2 regions of the Bacillus kalamii genome follow, and region 2 is predicted to be linked to the other one. Evidence: a T-box and tRNA genes for the amino acid it is inferred to sense, from the RefSeq annotation. Region 2 holds a T-box; the other holds one or more tRNA genes.

Region 1 (6,876 bases), on a different contig from region 2:
CGTATTTGAAAGATTTAATGAACGGATGTTATCGTTCATTGGAATGCGCAGGCATGTATCAAGGTTCTTCTCGATAATTTCCTTTGGCAATCCCTTCGTTTCCCTTCCGAACACAAAATAATAATCTTGGTCCACATTGGTGAAATCAAAGGTTGAAAATGTTTTTTGGCCAAATTTCGTAATGAAAAAATACTGGCCGCCCTTGGTTTTCTCAAAAAACTCGTCGATACTGTCATAATAAAAAATCTTCACATGCTCCCAATAATCCAACCCCGCGCGTTTTAGCATTTTATCATCCGTTGAAAAACCGAGAGGACGGATCAAATGAAGAATTGTATCCGTACCCGCACATGTACGGGCAATATTCCCCGTATTGGCTGGAATCTCTGGTTGGTATAGTACTACGTGTATAGCCACCTTTTGTTCACCTCTAAAAATTCTTCAAATTTCATATCTTATTATTATAGCATGCTTTCCTGCCAATCACCTATTCATCATCATCCACAATATGATAAAAACGATATACAATCTCCGGAGTGTAAGCAGTCGAATCCTCGTATGACCAATAACGCATCCGGCTATTCGTCGTATGGGCATTGACAAGCGGCATTCCGTAAGCATCCTTGGCGACCACAATCGTATTATGGTTAAACCTGCCGTCCCCCTCAAAATCATAACAGATCACATCCCCTAGCATCAGCTCCTGGGGCGATTCCACTTCCTTTGCCCTCAACCCGGTAGACGAATGCTGCAAATACACTTGGAAAGCATTTGCAACAGCCCAACTGTAACTCCATGATGAATCTGTATACCACCAGCCCAGGGAACGATTATCCATCCCCCACATTGGAGCTCCCCCAGCGCGCAAACATTGCGAAATATAATTGGTGCAATCATCCTCAAAATGCCGGTACTCTGGATTGAATGTATCCCACCATTCCTCTGCATATTGAACCGCCTTCATCCGATCATAATAAAAACTGACCCGTTCCTCGTTTGAGCATACGACAGGTAGATTTTCATTGGTCTTAATTCCCCATTCATCCAGTATACGATCATCTGTACATTCTCCATTAAGAAAGCGGGCACAGCAATTCTCCACTTCTTCTTCAATATAATAAAAAGACCCCTGCCTGATAAAATATTGCCATTGGGCTCTGTAAAAAACTGCTTCTGTTTCACCATCAGCTACAATTCTATCCAGCTTTCCTTTGCATGTAACAGAAAGCAGTCCAGCTTTCCTTTTTTCAAGTGAAAGACGCCTCAAATCCGCTTCCAATTGGGATTTGGGTGAAATTTTCTCCTCACATTTCTTTTTCAGCATATGTCGAATGACCTGTTTCATCAACTTCCCTCTCCCTTCACTACACATATATGTAAGAGCAGGAAAAAAAATAAGCAACAGTCATGACTGTTGCTCAATTGCTTTCGTAATTTCTTCAATTGCATAATTGTCCATTTCGTTTTCCACTGCTTTTCTTAAAGCCTGTCCAGCTTCCGTTCCGCCTATTTTTCCGATTGCCCATGCAGCTACCGCACGGATGTCAGGGCGTGCATCATTTTCAAGCACCTGAATTAAATCAGGTAGAGCTGATTCCTCTTTAAAATGGGCCAATGCAATGATTGCATTGCGTTGGATCGGCTTCTTGCCCCGCCACGATCCAGCTACATGGCCGAATGTATTCTTGAATTCCCGGTTGCTCATATGCAGGATTGGCGTAAGCAAAGGCTTCGCCAATTCAGGCTCTGGCTCCATCCGCTCATGGAGATGAAAATCGATTCCTTTATTTTTGGGACAAATGGTCTGGCAGCTGTCACAGCCGTACACGCGATTTCCTATATTTTTGCGGAACTCTTCAGGAAGAGGCTCCTTTGTTTGTGTCAAAAAGGCAATGCATCGTTTGGCATCAATTTGGCCGCCTTTGACCAAAGCGCCAGTCGGGCATATATCGAGGCATTTCGTACAGCTGCCGCATTGGTCTTCCAATGGCTCATCCGGTTCAAACGGTAAGTTGGTGATCATCTCACCAAGATAGACATATGAACCGAATTCCGGTGTGATGATCGCACAATTCTTCGCGCTCCAGCCAATGCCTGCCCTCTCCGCTACAGCACGATCTGACAGTTCACCCGTATCTACCATCGATTTAGCGCGGGCATTTGGGACATGTTCAATCAAATAATCCTCAAGCATCTTCAGTTTTTCGCGAAGCAGGAGATGATAATCAACGCCCCATGAAGCCCGGCAAAAAATGCCTCTTCGCTCCCCCTTTTTGCCTTGGATATGTTCACTCATCTTAGACGGATAAGCGAGAGCGATAGCAATAATACTGCGTGGTTTCTCAAATATTAAAGCAGGGTTGGTTCGCTTATCAATATCTGGCTCCTCAAACCCTGATTGATAATTCAATTCCTGCTGACGGATCAGCCGGTCCTTCAATTCAGTGAAAGGATCAGCTGAAGTGAAGCCAATTTTATCGATACCTATTTCTTTGCTGTAGGCAATTAAATCCTCTTTCAATTGTCCATAATCCATGCTGGTTCCTCCCCTTTCTTCGTGCCGGCATTTATCACATTTACTCAGCATACCATGAATGGGCTAAGCCAATCAAAATCCATCTGCTATCGACACATAATAAAAAAACGCAATGCTTCGTTCTCCTATGTAACGAAACACTGCGTTAGTAGCTATGTATGGAGCGGGTGAAGGGAATCGAACCCTCATCATCAGCTTGGAAGGCTGAGGTTTTACCACTAAACTACACCCGCAAAAGATTCAGTTTTTGTCGAACTTTGTAATCAACAAAAATTATTATATCTCCATGCACTATAAAAAGCAAGGGGGATTTTACGATTTTTTCATCCTTTTTTCATATTTTATTCATAGTCAACAGGAGTAAAAAGGAGCCTTTTTGAAAAAATGTCCTTTTTATCCTTTTACATAGTTTGGAAAGATCACTGAACAAAAAGTCCGCAATCGGAACAGTTCCCCCATGCACCAGTTACACTTTTTATTATACTAAATTTTCAAATTTTGTTTAAAGACGTTTTTATGAACAATATCAAAACTGATAACATCTCTATTTTTTTTGAAGTACCAGTCCCATTCTTCTTTCCACCATTCACCCAAATCAGCATCAACGCTTTCTTGAACCTCTTCTACCGATTTAATCCTTCTTCTTTCTTCGAGTGGAAGAGGTGCCGCCAATCCGATGAAAGTAACGATTGCTCCCAGCAAGACTACACCAATGAACGTATATACCCCGACTGTAATAAACGCAAAGCCATCATGCATACGAATAGCCATCCATTGGCCGATTAGCAAAGCCAATGGAATTGGGAAAACGACAATAATCGTAATTCCCAGATCTACACACCATTTCCATCGTGAATATTTTCTATACACCATAACAGTAACCAAGAAAGCGAATGCCCAAAAAATGACAACAATGAAAAAAAAGGCCATAGCTACAGCTCTCATTTTAAAAAAATTCAAAGCGGTAAAGTATGTTGGCGCCTCATGGGCCCATAAACTCAAATGCAGGCATCCATCAGTGATTATATTCAGTATATAGAAAATCCAAAACAAAAACCCAGTTTCTTACAGATAAAAAAATCTGCATGGTTGCCATGCAGATTTACAACCTATTATTTTTGAATCACACATTGAACGACATGCCCTTTGCCGGAATGGCGCTTTCCTTCATTCCGCTCAACCTCTCCATAACAGAAATGCAAGCATTTGTATGGCTTAATCCAATTCAGGATATCAATTGGATCGTAAAGCATTTCCTTGGAGCCCGGACCGCCAGTCCCATAGGCTAGCTGTTCTTCCGAATACACCTCAAATAGAATATAGCCGCCCTTTTTGACAGAGCCTATCATACTGTCGAACAAAAAAGGCTGCCCTTGCTTTGGAACATGGCCGAAGACCATGACTGCTGCATCAAAGAGGTCTACCCCTACCTTCTCTTCTGTAAGATCCAATTCGATTGTTTCAACCTCGACCCCATTCTCAGCAGCTAACCGCTTAGTTTTTTCCAAGCCTACACCTGACTGGTCAAATGCTGTAACATCATGGCCGAGCTTCGCCAAATAAACCGCGTTTCTTCCTTCTCCTTCAGCGAAGCAGCCCACTTTCGAATCCGCCGGAATGACAGCATGCATATCATGCAAAAATTGATTTTCCCTTTTTCCATAGACAAATTCTTTATCTGAAAAACTTTTATCCCAATGTTCTTTAGACATTCTATTACTCCCTTTGCTCTATTGTTCCTTCACTATAGCACATTTACCTATCACACCTTAAATATACCGCTCAGGGTATTATAAAAAGAGATACATCCAGGATGTATCTCTTCCAAACTTCGATAGGTCATTTCTTAACCAATAATTCGTATCTCTCCTTGAATTTATGAAAATCGAACCGGCTCAGCAAACAACAGGTTTCTCCATTTACCCAATTGATATAGGCCGCTGTAATATTGCTGCTGACGTCACTTTGCTCATTGTAAACAACTAAGCTCGAACTTAACTTCTCTTTATTCAGATCATGCATGGGACATTGGCGGCATGGTGTGTCACGCCCCCAAAAAACTTGATAGCATATATCCTTTTCCTTTAAATCAGGGCTAATGTCTGTAGTTTTTTCATTGAAATAAAATACTTCATATGTTTCAGGATTGATGGCGTATACAGCAGTATTAATATGGTCCAAAACGGCTTTTTGAAAACGAAATGCATCATTCAGCTCTTTCTCGGAACGTTTTTTCAATAAAAAGGTAGTCAGTATATGGGAAATAACTGTCAGCATATCGATTTCCTCAGACGTCCATAACCGAAGGCCGCTGCATTCATCAAAACCGACAAATCCTTTAAAGACTCCATCACTTACCATGGAACATTGCAGCACAGAGCAAACTTTTTGAGATTCCAAAAATTCTTTCACCTTATCAGGCAGCAAACTTATATCATCACAATAAAAAATACCTTGTTCATTGAATAATGATCGATAAGATTCTTCCCCGTTGTCAAAATCAGAATAGGGAATGTTTTGGAGATTCGTTATTTTCGGCGCCACACCTTCATTGCACCATTCAAACGTATTACTGGCAAACAGATCATCATCTGAGTTTTCGAATATGTATACCCTGCTGACTCCATAATACTTGCCGACTATCTCCAAAATAAGCGGGACAGCGATGTTCATGTCTTTTGTTTCGTAAAGGATATTGAAAATGTATTCTTTCAAATTTTCGGTGAAGGGCAATTGAGGTTGCTCTTCTGATTCCATCTGATCAAGAACACTTTTATACTGGGCCATTTTCAATTGTTCGCTATATATACAATATCCGTCTTTTCCCTGTTTCTTTGCTGCGTACAATGCATTGTCGGCGTGTTCAAATAAATCATTGAAGCATTTCCCGTCCCGTGGATAGATCGCCACTCCAACGCTTCCTGATATTTTATATTCTTTATGGCGGCCCGTGAACGAACGCCGAAATACATCCATTAAAGCCTGGGCTTTTTCCATTACTATTTCCTTTGATGGGATGTTTTTAAGAAAGACCAAGAATTCATCCCCGCCGATTCGGCCGACGATATCATAGTCCCGAAAGTTATGTTGTATATTGGACGCTGTTTCCTTCAAAACGGCATCTCCAAACAAGTGCCCTAAATGGTCATTGATATGCTTAAAATCATCGATATCAATTATGAAAAGTGCATGGTTTAAATGACTCTCCTCGCCCGTAATGCACTCTTCAATGAATTTTTGCGTAGTTGCCTTATTATATATGCCTGTCAAAGAATCCCGCGATGCCTTAAACAATAGATTTTCTACCATCTTTTTTTGTTCATCTATGTCTGCAATCGAACCGTACGCCCTAATTAAGTGGCCTTCTTTGCCGCTTTGGCTGGACATTCTGATCTTGCACCAAATATATTTATCTGGCAATTGTTTAATTCTCAATTCAATTTGCACTTCGGGAACCCCGGTGCGGATATCATTCAACGCTTGATTAAAGAGCGAAATATCTTCAGGGTGCACATGCAAAGATTGTGGAACAGTCGTACTGAAATCCTTCATAATCGGTTCATAGCCGAATTTTTCTTTAAAATTCGAAGTAAATAAGGCAGAATCCAGCTCTAAATCCCATTCGAAAAAGACTTCCTCCAAATGCTCTGAGACCTTTGTAAAGCCAGCCTGCTTCAGGCGCAGTTCAGTTAGGTCCACTTTCAAAGATGTAACATCTGTCATTGTCACATTCATCCATGGATTGCCTTTAGGATCCATTATGTAATTGCACATAGCATGGACCCACACCAATTGATGATCGTTTCTCGCCAGGCGGAATTCCAATTCTGTATTCATTCCTTCTTTATCCATTCCCATTAAAGTCTCTTCAACACTCTGAAGATCCATCCCATGTACAATTTGAAGGAACTCATCGTGGTATATATGTATAAGGTCTTCGGAAGAGCATCCCAATAACGTCAGAAAACCTTCATTTACAAAATCAAACTTATATCCAGTATCCTCGACAAGGCAGCGGGCGATACCCCCAGGCATTGCGTCCAATAACTCGTCTGCATGGATTCCATTATTCTTTTTTCGTGGCATACATCAAACCGCCTTACAATAGATAGTGAAATGTATTCATTCCCTAATTCTATTAAACCTAAACTGACGCAGCTTAGACTGATAAATATATGACGTCTATTTGTCAGTTTATACAACACATGAAATATCCCCATGGATTGGTCCATTCCATTTGTTTCATGCACTTGAATAATTGCAGTGGAGCTGTGGAAAGATTTTGGATAAGCGCTATCCGTCTGAAAGACTGCTCGCTAATAAAATGTATAATTGCGTAT
Region 2 (6,876 bases):
GAAAACTATGGCCTATCCAGAGAGTGATAAACAACATACATTTAGAAAAAGTGTAGGCTTTGCAGCCGCTGGGATTTTCTGGTCTATGAAGGAACGGAACATGAAAATCCATTGTTCGATGGCTGTACTTGTTATTTTAGCCGGGTTCTATTTTTCTTTGTCAATAGTTGAATGGTTGTTTGTTTTATCTAGCATCGCAGGTGTCATAGCGTTGGAAATGATGAATACAGCCGTGGAAACGGCGGTTGATTTAGTGACCGAAGAATATCGGGAATTAGCGCGAATCTCTAAAGATGTGGCAGCCGGGGCAGTACTTGTCTATTCTTTGTATGCATTTGTGGTAGGTTGCATCATTTTTTTTCCGAAAGTGTTGAGCATCGTTGCTTAATAGGGATATACTGTTATTCCACGTTCCTTTAAAAAATATAGGGACATGGTGATCCTGCAAGGGTGCCGCATGGCTGATATGCAGTTTCTTTGAAAACAGCCCATTAGGAAAGGAATTTTAACGATGGATAAAAACCAATTGATAGCTGAAGCAAATAAAGCCCGTGAAAAAGCATATGTTCCTTATTCTACTTTTAAAGTGGGGGCAGCGTTGCTGACAAAAGACGGTACTGTTTTTCATGGCTGCAATATAGAAAATGCAGCATATAGCATGTGCAATTGCGCCGAAAGAACTGCGCTATTCTCTGCATATGCGCATAGTCAAAAAGAATTTAAGGCACTGGCAGTCGTTGCTGATACTCCTGGACCTGTTTCACCTTGCGGAGCATGCAGACAGGTTATTTCTGAACTATGCCCCAAGGATATGCCGGTCATATTGACCAATTTAAAAGGGGATGTACAGGAAACAACAGTAGCGGAATTATTGCCGGGCGCCTTCTCACCGGAGGATTTACATGAATAATTATAGTGGAAATGGCTTTAAATCAGGGTTTATTTCAATCATAGGGAGACCGAACGTCGGGAAATCCACCTTCTTGAATAAGGTTATTGGGCAAAAGATTGCCATCATGAGCGATAAGCCCCAAACGACAAGAAATAAGGTTCAGGGCGTTCTTTCCGAGAACGATTCCCAAATGATCTTTATTGATACGCCGGGGATCCATAAGCCAAAGCATAAGCTTGGTGATTTCATGATGAAAGTGGCAACCAATACTCTTCGTGAAGTAGACGTCATTTTGTTCATGGTCAATGCAGTCGAAGGGATCGGCAAGGGCGATGAATTCATTATGGAAAAGCTTCAGGGAGTGAAAACGCCTGTTTTTTTAGTAGTGAATAAAATTGATGAAGTCCATCCTGATGAATTACTGCCTTTAATTGAAAAATACAAAGCCAAAATGGATTTCTCGGAAATAGTCCCTATTTCTGCTTTGCAGGGAAATAATATTGAAGCTTTGCTCGCTGCCATAAAGGAAAGATTGCCTGAGGGGCCGCAATACTATCCTGCAGACCAAGTGACGGACCATCCAGAGAGATTCATCATTTCAGAACTAATACGCGAAAAGGCTTTGCACTTAACGCGCGAAGAGGTGCCTCATAGTATCGCTGTCATGATCGATTCCATCAAAAAAAGAGAAGATAAAGACATTATTAATGTAATGGCGACGATCATCGTGGAACGCAGTTCTCAAAAAGGAATCATTATCGGTAAGCAAGGAAGCATGCTTAAGGAAATCGGACAGCGGGCACGTGCGGATATCGAATCTTTATTGGGGTCGAAGGTTTTTCTTGAACTTTGGGTCAAGGTCCAAAAAGATTGGCGCAATAAAGCCACTGTCTTAAGGGACTACGGTTTTCGTGATGATGAGTATTAAGATATAAGGGCAGTAGGCAGGCGTTCTCCGCTTTTCTATAGTCCAGCTGCAGCGGCTAGGCCCTCGAGGTCTTAAGCCAAATCTGCTCAAAGGCCAACAACAGCCTTTGAGGCAGCTTTATCTTAAGCTTGTCGGACCTTACTGAGCCGCTCTCCGCTTTTCTGTGGTCCTGCTGCGAGCGCCAGCCCCTCGAGATCTTAAGTCAAGGCCAGTACAAAGGCAAAGAGCGGCCTTTGATCTGTCCATGCCTTAAGCGTGTCGGGGCTACCAGGCGTTCTCCGCTTTTCTGAGTAATTAACAATTTTTACAGCTTATTAAAAATATGAGGATGGTGAAGATAAGAAGGTAGTTGGATATCAGCTTGCTAGCAAAGACAATGAAGGTGGGATTTAAATGTTGGATTTTACCTGGAATGTGTTTAAAGAGACCGGAAGCATCGATACGTATCTTCTGTTTAAAGAGATTCAGTATGAGCATCAACCTGTTGATGATGTAACCGAAGAACTAGCAGATTTGAACTTTCCAATTTCCTGACGATCTTCGGGCTGTCCAAAGAAGGTGACTTGTCTTGATACAAAAATGTGAGGGCATTGTCATTCGCCGGATCGATTACGGGGAAAATAATAAGATCATAACCATTTATACACGTGAATGGGGGAAGATTGGTGTGATGGCAAGAGGGGCCAATAAACCGAATAGCCGGTTCTCTGCCGTCACCCAGCTTTTTTATTATGGATACTTTCTTGTGCAGACCTCAACAGGTCTAGGCAGTCTGTCACAGGGGGAAAGCATATCCTCTTTCCGCCATATCCGTGAAGACCTTGTTGCGACAGCTTATGCTTCATATGTCATAGAATTGCTTGATAAAGCAACGGATGAAAAAAAAGCAAATCCTTATTTATTTGAATTGCTCTATCAAGTTCTGAACCATATAGATGAAGGCTATGATCCTGAGGTTATAACAGCTGTATTTGAGTGGAAGATGTTAAGTGTTCTTGGCATCCCGCCGATTCTTGACCGCTGCGCCCATTGCGGCGAAGGGGAAGGGGAGTTTTCTTTTTCAGTCCGTGAGGGTGGATTTTTATGCCACCGTTGCAAGGACGTAGATCCTTATAGAATTCCGTTGTCCCTTCAGACATTAAAGCTGCTTCGGCTTTTTTATTATTTTGACCTGGCCAAGCTGGGGACGATTTCTTTAAAAGAGGAAACAAAGAAGGAAATCCGTCAGGTGATTGATTTATATTATGACAATTATTCAGGGATCACCCTGAAATCCAAAAAATTCTTAAAGCAGCTGAATAAACTTGATGGGCTTATTTAGTCGGTACATATAATTAAAAAAATGCTAGTGCCTTATTGACAATAGGGGTTTACATTGGATAAAATGCTATATATCATAAACTGCAATATTGCTGTGATGGAAAATAGTATCTGTCTCCCTTTATACATAGCGAACCCGGAACTGGTGGAAGCCGGGCTGTAAATAGGCAGAGAAGGCGTTCCGGAGCAAATGGAGTGTAACGAAAAGAGGCTGTTTTCTTGTAAAACAGCAATTAGGGTGGAACCGCGGGTAACTCTCGTCCCTATGCTGACAGGCATAGAGGCGGGAGTTTTTTGTGTTCTTGAAAAAATTCTTGATGATAGAAAGGTCAGCAATTGTTTTTATATTAATTGGAGGTGCACGATGAATATTCAAAATATGATTGTCACATTACAAAAGCATTGGTCTGCACAAGGATGCATTTTGATGAATGCTTATGACACAGAAAAAGGTGCAGGTACTATGAGCCCGTACACATTTTTAAGAGCGATAGGACCCGAGCCGTGGAGCGTGGCTTACGTTGAACCATCACGACGGCCGGCAGATGGCCGGTATGGCGAAAACCCAAACCGATTGTATCAACACCATCAATTTCAAGTAATTATGAAGCCATCGCCAGATAATATTCAGGAGTTATATTTGGATTCTTTGCGCGCGTTAGGAATTGATCCATTAAAGCATGATATCCGCTTTGTAGAGGATAACTGGGAAAACCCATCGCTTGGCTGTGCAGGATTAGGTTGGGAAGTTTGGTTGGATGGGATGGAAATCACCCAATTCACTTATTTCCAACAAGTAGGGGGATTGGAGTGCAAGCCTGTCTCTGTGGAAATCACATATGGCATTGAGCGCTTGGCATCTTATATTCAGGACAAGGAAAACGTGTTCGATTTAGAATGGACAGAAGGATTTACTGTACGCGATATTTTCGGACAGCCGGAATTCGAACATTCAAAATATACATTCCAAACAAGCAATACGGAAATGTTGTTTGAATTATTCAATATGTACGAAAAAGAAGCACATGCACAAATGGAGCAAGGGTTGGTGCATCCAGCTTATGACTATGTATTGAAATGTTCCCATACGTTCAACTTGCTTGATGCAAAAGGTGCTATTTCTGTGACGGAACGGACTGGTTATATTGCGCGATGCCGTAATCTAGCCCGTAAAATAGCTAAAACATTCTACGAGGAACGTGAAAAACTTGGTTTCCCAATTCTAAAAGGGAAGGGAGAAAACAATCATGAATAAGAGAGACTTATTGCTTGAACTGGGTTTGGAGGAGCTGCCGGCACGTTTCGTAACAGACAGTATCCGCCAATTAACCGATAAAATAGTCAACTGGTTGAAAGAGAATAATATTGCCTATGAAGAGGTAAACATGTACTCTACACCTCGCCGGCTTGCTGTGCTTGTGAGCGGAGTCAATGAAATGCAGGAAGATATGCAGGAGGAAGCAAAAGGCCCTGCCAAGAAAATCGCATTGGATGCTGAAGGCAATTGGTCCAAAGCGGCAATGGGGTTTGCACGTGGCCAAGGGGCGGGCGTTGAAGACATTTACTTTAAAGAAATCAAAGGCGTAGAGTATGCCCATGTTGAAAAGTTCACTAAAGGCCAACATGTAAAGGATCTATTGGTTCAATTGAAAGATCTGATTGAATCTATGTCTTTCCCGAAAAATATGCGTTGGGGAAATTATGACTTGCGTTTCGTCCGCCCAATCAAATGGATAGTCGCATTATTCGGCGATGAAGTCATACCGTTCTCTATTACAGATGTGGCAACCGGAAAAATGTCAAGAGGGCATCGTTTCCTTGGCGGTGAAGTCGAAATCAATGTGCCTGCTGATTATGAACGAATCATGAGAGAGCAATTTGTGATTGCCGATGCAGCTGAAAGAAAAGAATTGGTCCGTAATCAGTTGAAGCAACTTGAAGAAGACCAAAATTGGGTTATTCCAGTCGATGAAGATTTATTGGAAGAGGTGAACAACCTTGTAGAATATCCTACAGCCCTTTTTGGTTCCTTCGAGGATGAGTTCCTGGAGTTGCCTGACCGTGTATTAATTACAAGTATGAAGGAACACCAGCGATATTTCCCTGTCATGAATAAAGAAGGCCAATTGTTGGCTCATTTTGTGACTGTACGGAACGGAAATAAGGAAGGCATTGAAATCGTAGCGCGCGGCAATGAGAAGGTCCTTCGCGCACGCCTTGCCGATGCAGCGTTCTTCTATAGGGAAGACCAGACAAAAGATATCGATACGTATTTGAAAAAGCTGGACACCATTGTTTACCAAGAGGAAATCGGTACGCTGGCTGAAAAGGTTGGACGCGTTCGTAAACTAACCAATCAGCTTGGCGCTGAGTTGGAAGAAGATCAGCAAACCACAGCGTTGGCTGACCGGACAGCCCAAATTGCCAAATTCGATCTTGTTACTAACATGGTTTATGAATTCCCCGAACTGCAAGGATATATGGGGGAACGCTATGCGCGCATTATGAAGGAAGATGAAAGAGTAGCGCAAGCTATCAATGAACATTATATGCCGCGCCATGCAGAGGATTCTGTGCCGGCGAGTGAAATTGGGGCTCTTGTAAGCGTCTCTGAAAAAATGGATACCATCGCTTCATGCTTTGCAATTGGTATTATTCCGACCGGCTCTCAGGATCCTTATGCATTGCGTAGACAAGCGAGCGGGATCGTTCAGATTCTGTTGGAGAAAAATTGGGATATTACACTTGAAGAGTTGGTTGATATGGCTCTTGCCTTAGTGGTTGACCAAGGCATCGCTAAAAAGGATGCATCTGTTATCCGTGAAGATATGCTTACATTCTTTGCTGCACGCGTTAAACATTTATTGGCTGAAATGAACATTCGACATGATCTAGTTGACGCAGTTCTTTCAGGGGGGATCGGCAATGTATCAAGCTTGGTCCATCGTGCAGCAGTCCTTGAAAAAGCAAAGAATGAACCTGATTTCAAGGAAACGATGGAGGCATTGAGCCGAATCATGAATATTGCTGTGAAGCTTGATGGTGAAGCAAGTGTCGACCCAGCTCTATTTGAAAATGAGTGGGAAACTGCTTTATACCGTACCTTTGAATCGGTTAAGAAAGAATACAGCATGAGCCAAAATGCACAAGCGCAATATGAATTGCTGGCTTCATTGAAAGGGGACATCCAGCCATATTTTGAACATACGATGGTCATGGACGAAAACGAAGCTCTGCGGCATAATCGATTATCCTTAATGAAGGAGATCAGCGACGTAATCGGAAGCTTTGCCTATATGAATAAAGTGTTATCCATATAAAGATGCCATTTACCTAACATTGACTGGTAACTGAAAAAGTAAGACGTACATTTGTATGTCTTACTTTTTATTAACGGATAAGTAAGTTATAATATTCACATATAGTATGACTTACTTTCTGTATAATTTAGTAGGGTGGTGAGTACAATCGAACTTAATAAACGCCAAGAGCATATTTTGCAAATAGTAAAAGAAAATGGCCCGATTACCGGGGAACATATTGCAGAGCGTTTAAATTTGACACGGGCAACGCTACGTCCTGATTTAGCAATCCTGACGATGGCGGGATTCCTCGAGGCTCGCCCGCGTGTCGGATATTTTTACAGTGGAAAATCAGGCACACAGTTGTTGACTGATAATTTAGCCAAATTGTACGTCAAGGATTATCAATCCATCCCAGTCGTCGTCAATGACAG

What was found. The T-box of region 2 lies ahead of glyQ (glycine--tRNA ligase subunit alpha). A T-box ahead of a tRNA ligase gene usually reads a tRNA of that ligase, here a tRNA-Gly.
Region 1: it has a tRNA-Gly gene. The T-box ahead of glyQ (glycine--tRNA ligase subunit alpha) is inferred to sense a tRNA for this amino acid. The anticodon was not compared.

What each region holds. Positions count from the first base shown of each region.
Region 1 is NZ_JBDFMI010000006.1:1,265,015-1,271,890, reverse strand. It holds gene trmL (tRNA (uridine(34)/cytosine(34)/5-carboxymethylaminomethyluridine(34)-2'-O)-methyltransferase TrmL) at 1-417, opposite strand, end outside; gene ABC357_RS24120 (amidase domain-containing protein) at 488-1,345, opposite strand; gene queG (tRNA epoxyqueuosine(34) reductase QueG) at 1,406-2,536, opposite strand; tRNA gene ABC357_RS24110 (tRNA-Gly) at 2,696-2,769, opposite strand; gene ABC357_RS24105 (hypothetical protein) at 3,020-3,466, opposite strand; gene ABC357_RS24100 (class I SAM-dependent methyltransferase) at 3,649-4,248, opposite strand; gene ABC357_RS24095 (sensor domain-containing diguanylate cyclase) at 4,376-6,622, opposite strand.
Region 2 is NZ_JBDFMI010000001.1:807,656-814,531, forward strand. It holds gene ybeY (rRNA maturation RNase YbeY) at 1-27, shown strand, start outside; gene ABC357_RS04040 (diacylglycerol kinase family protein) at 8-388, shown strand; gene ABC357_RS04045 (cytidine deaminase) at 512-910, shown strand; gene era (GTPase Era) at 903-1,820, shown strand; gene ABC357_RS04055 (YqzL family protein) at 2,214-2,354, shown strand; gene recO (DNA repair protein RecO) at 2,389-3,141, shown strand; T-box leader at 3,226-3,408, shown strand; gene glyQ (glycine--tRNA ligase subunit alpha) at 3,505-4,395, shown strand; gene glyS (glycine--tRNA ligase subunit beta) at 4,388-6,460, shown strand; gene ccpN (transcriptional regulator CcpN) at 6,599-6,876, shown strand, end outside.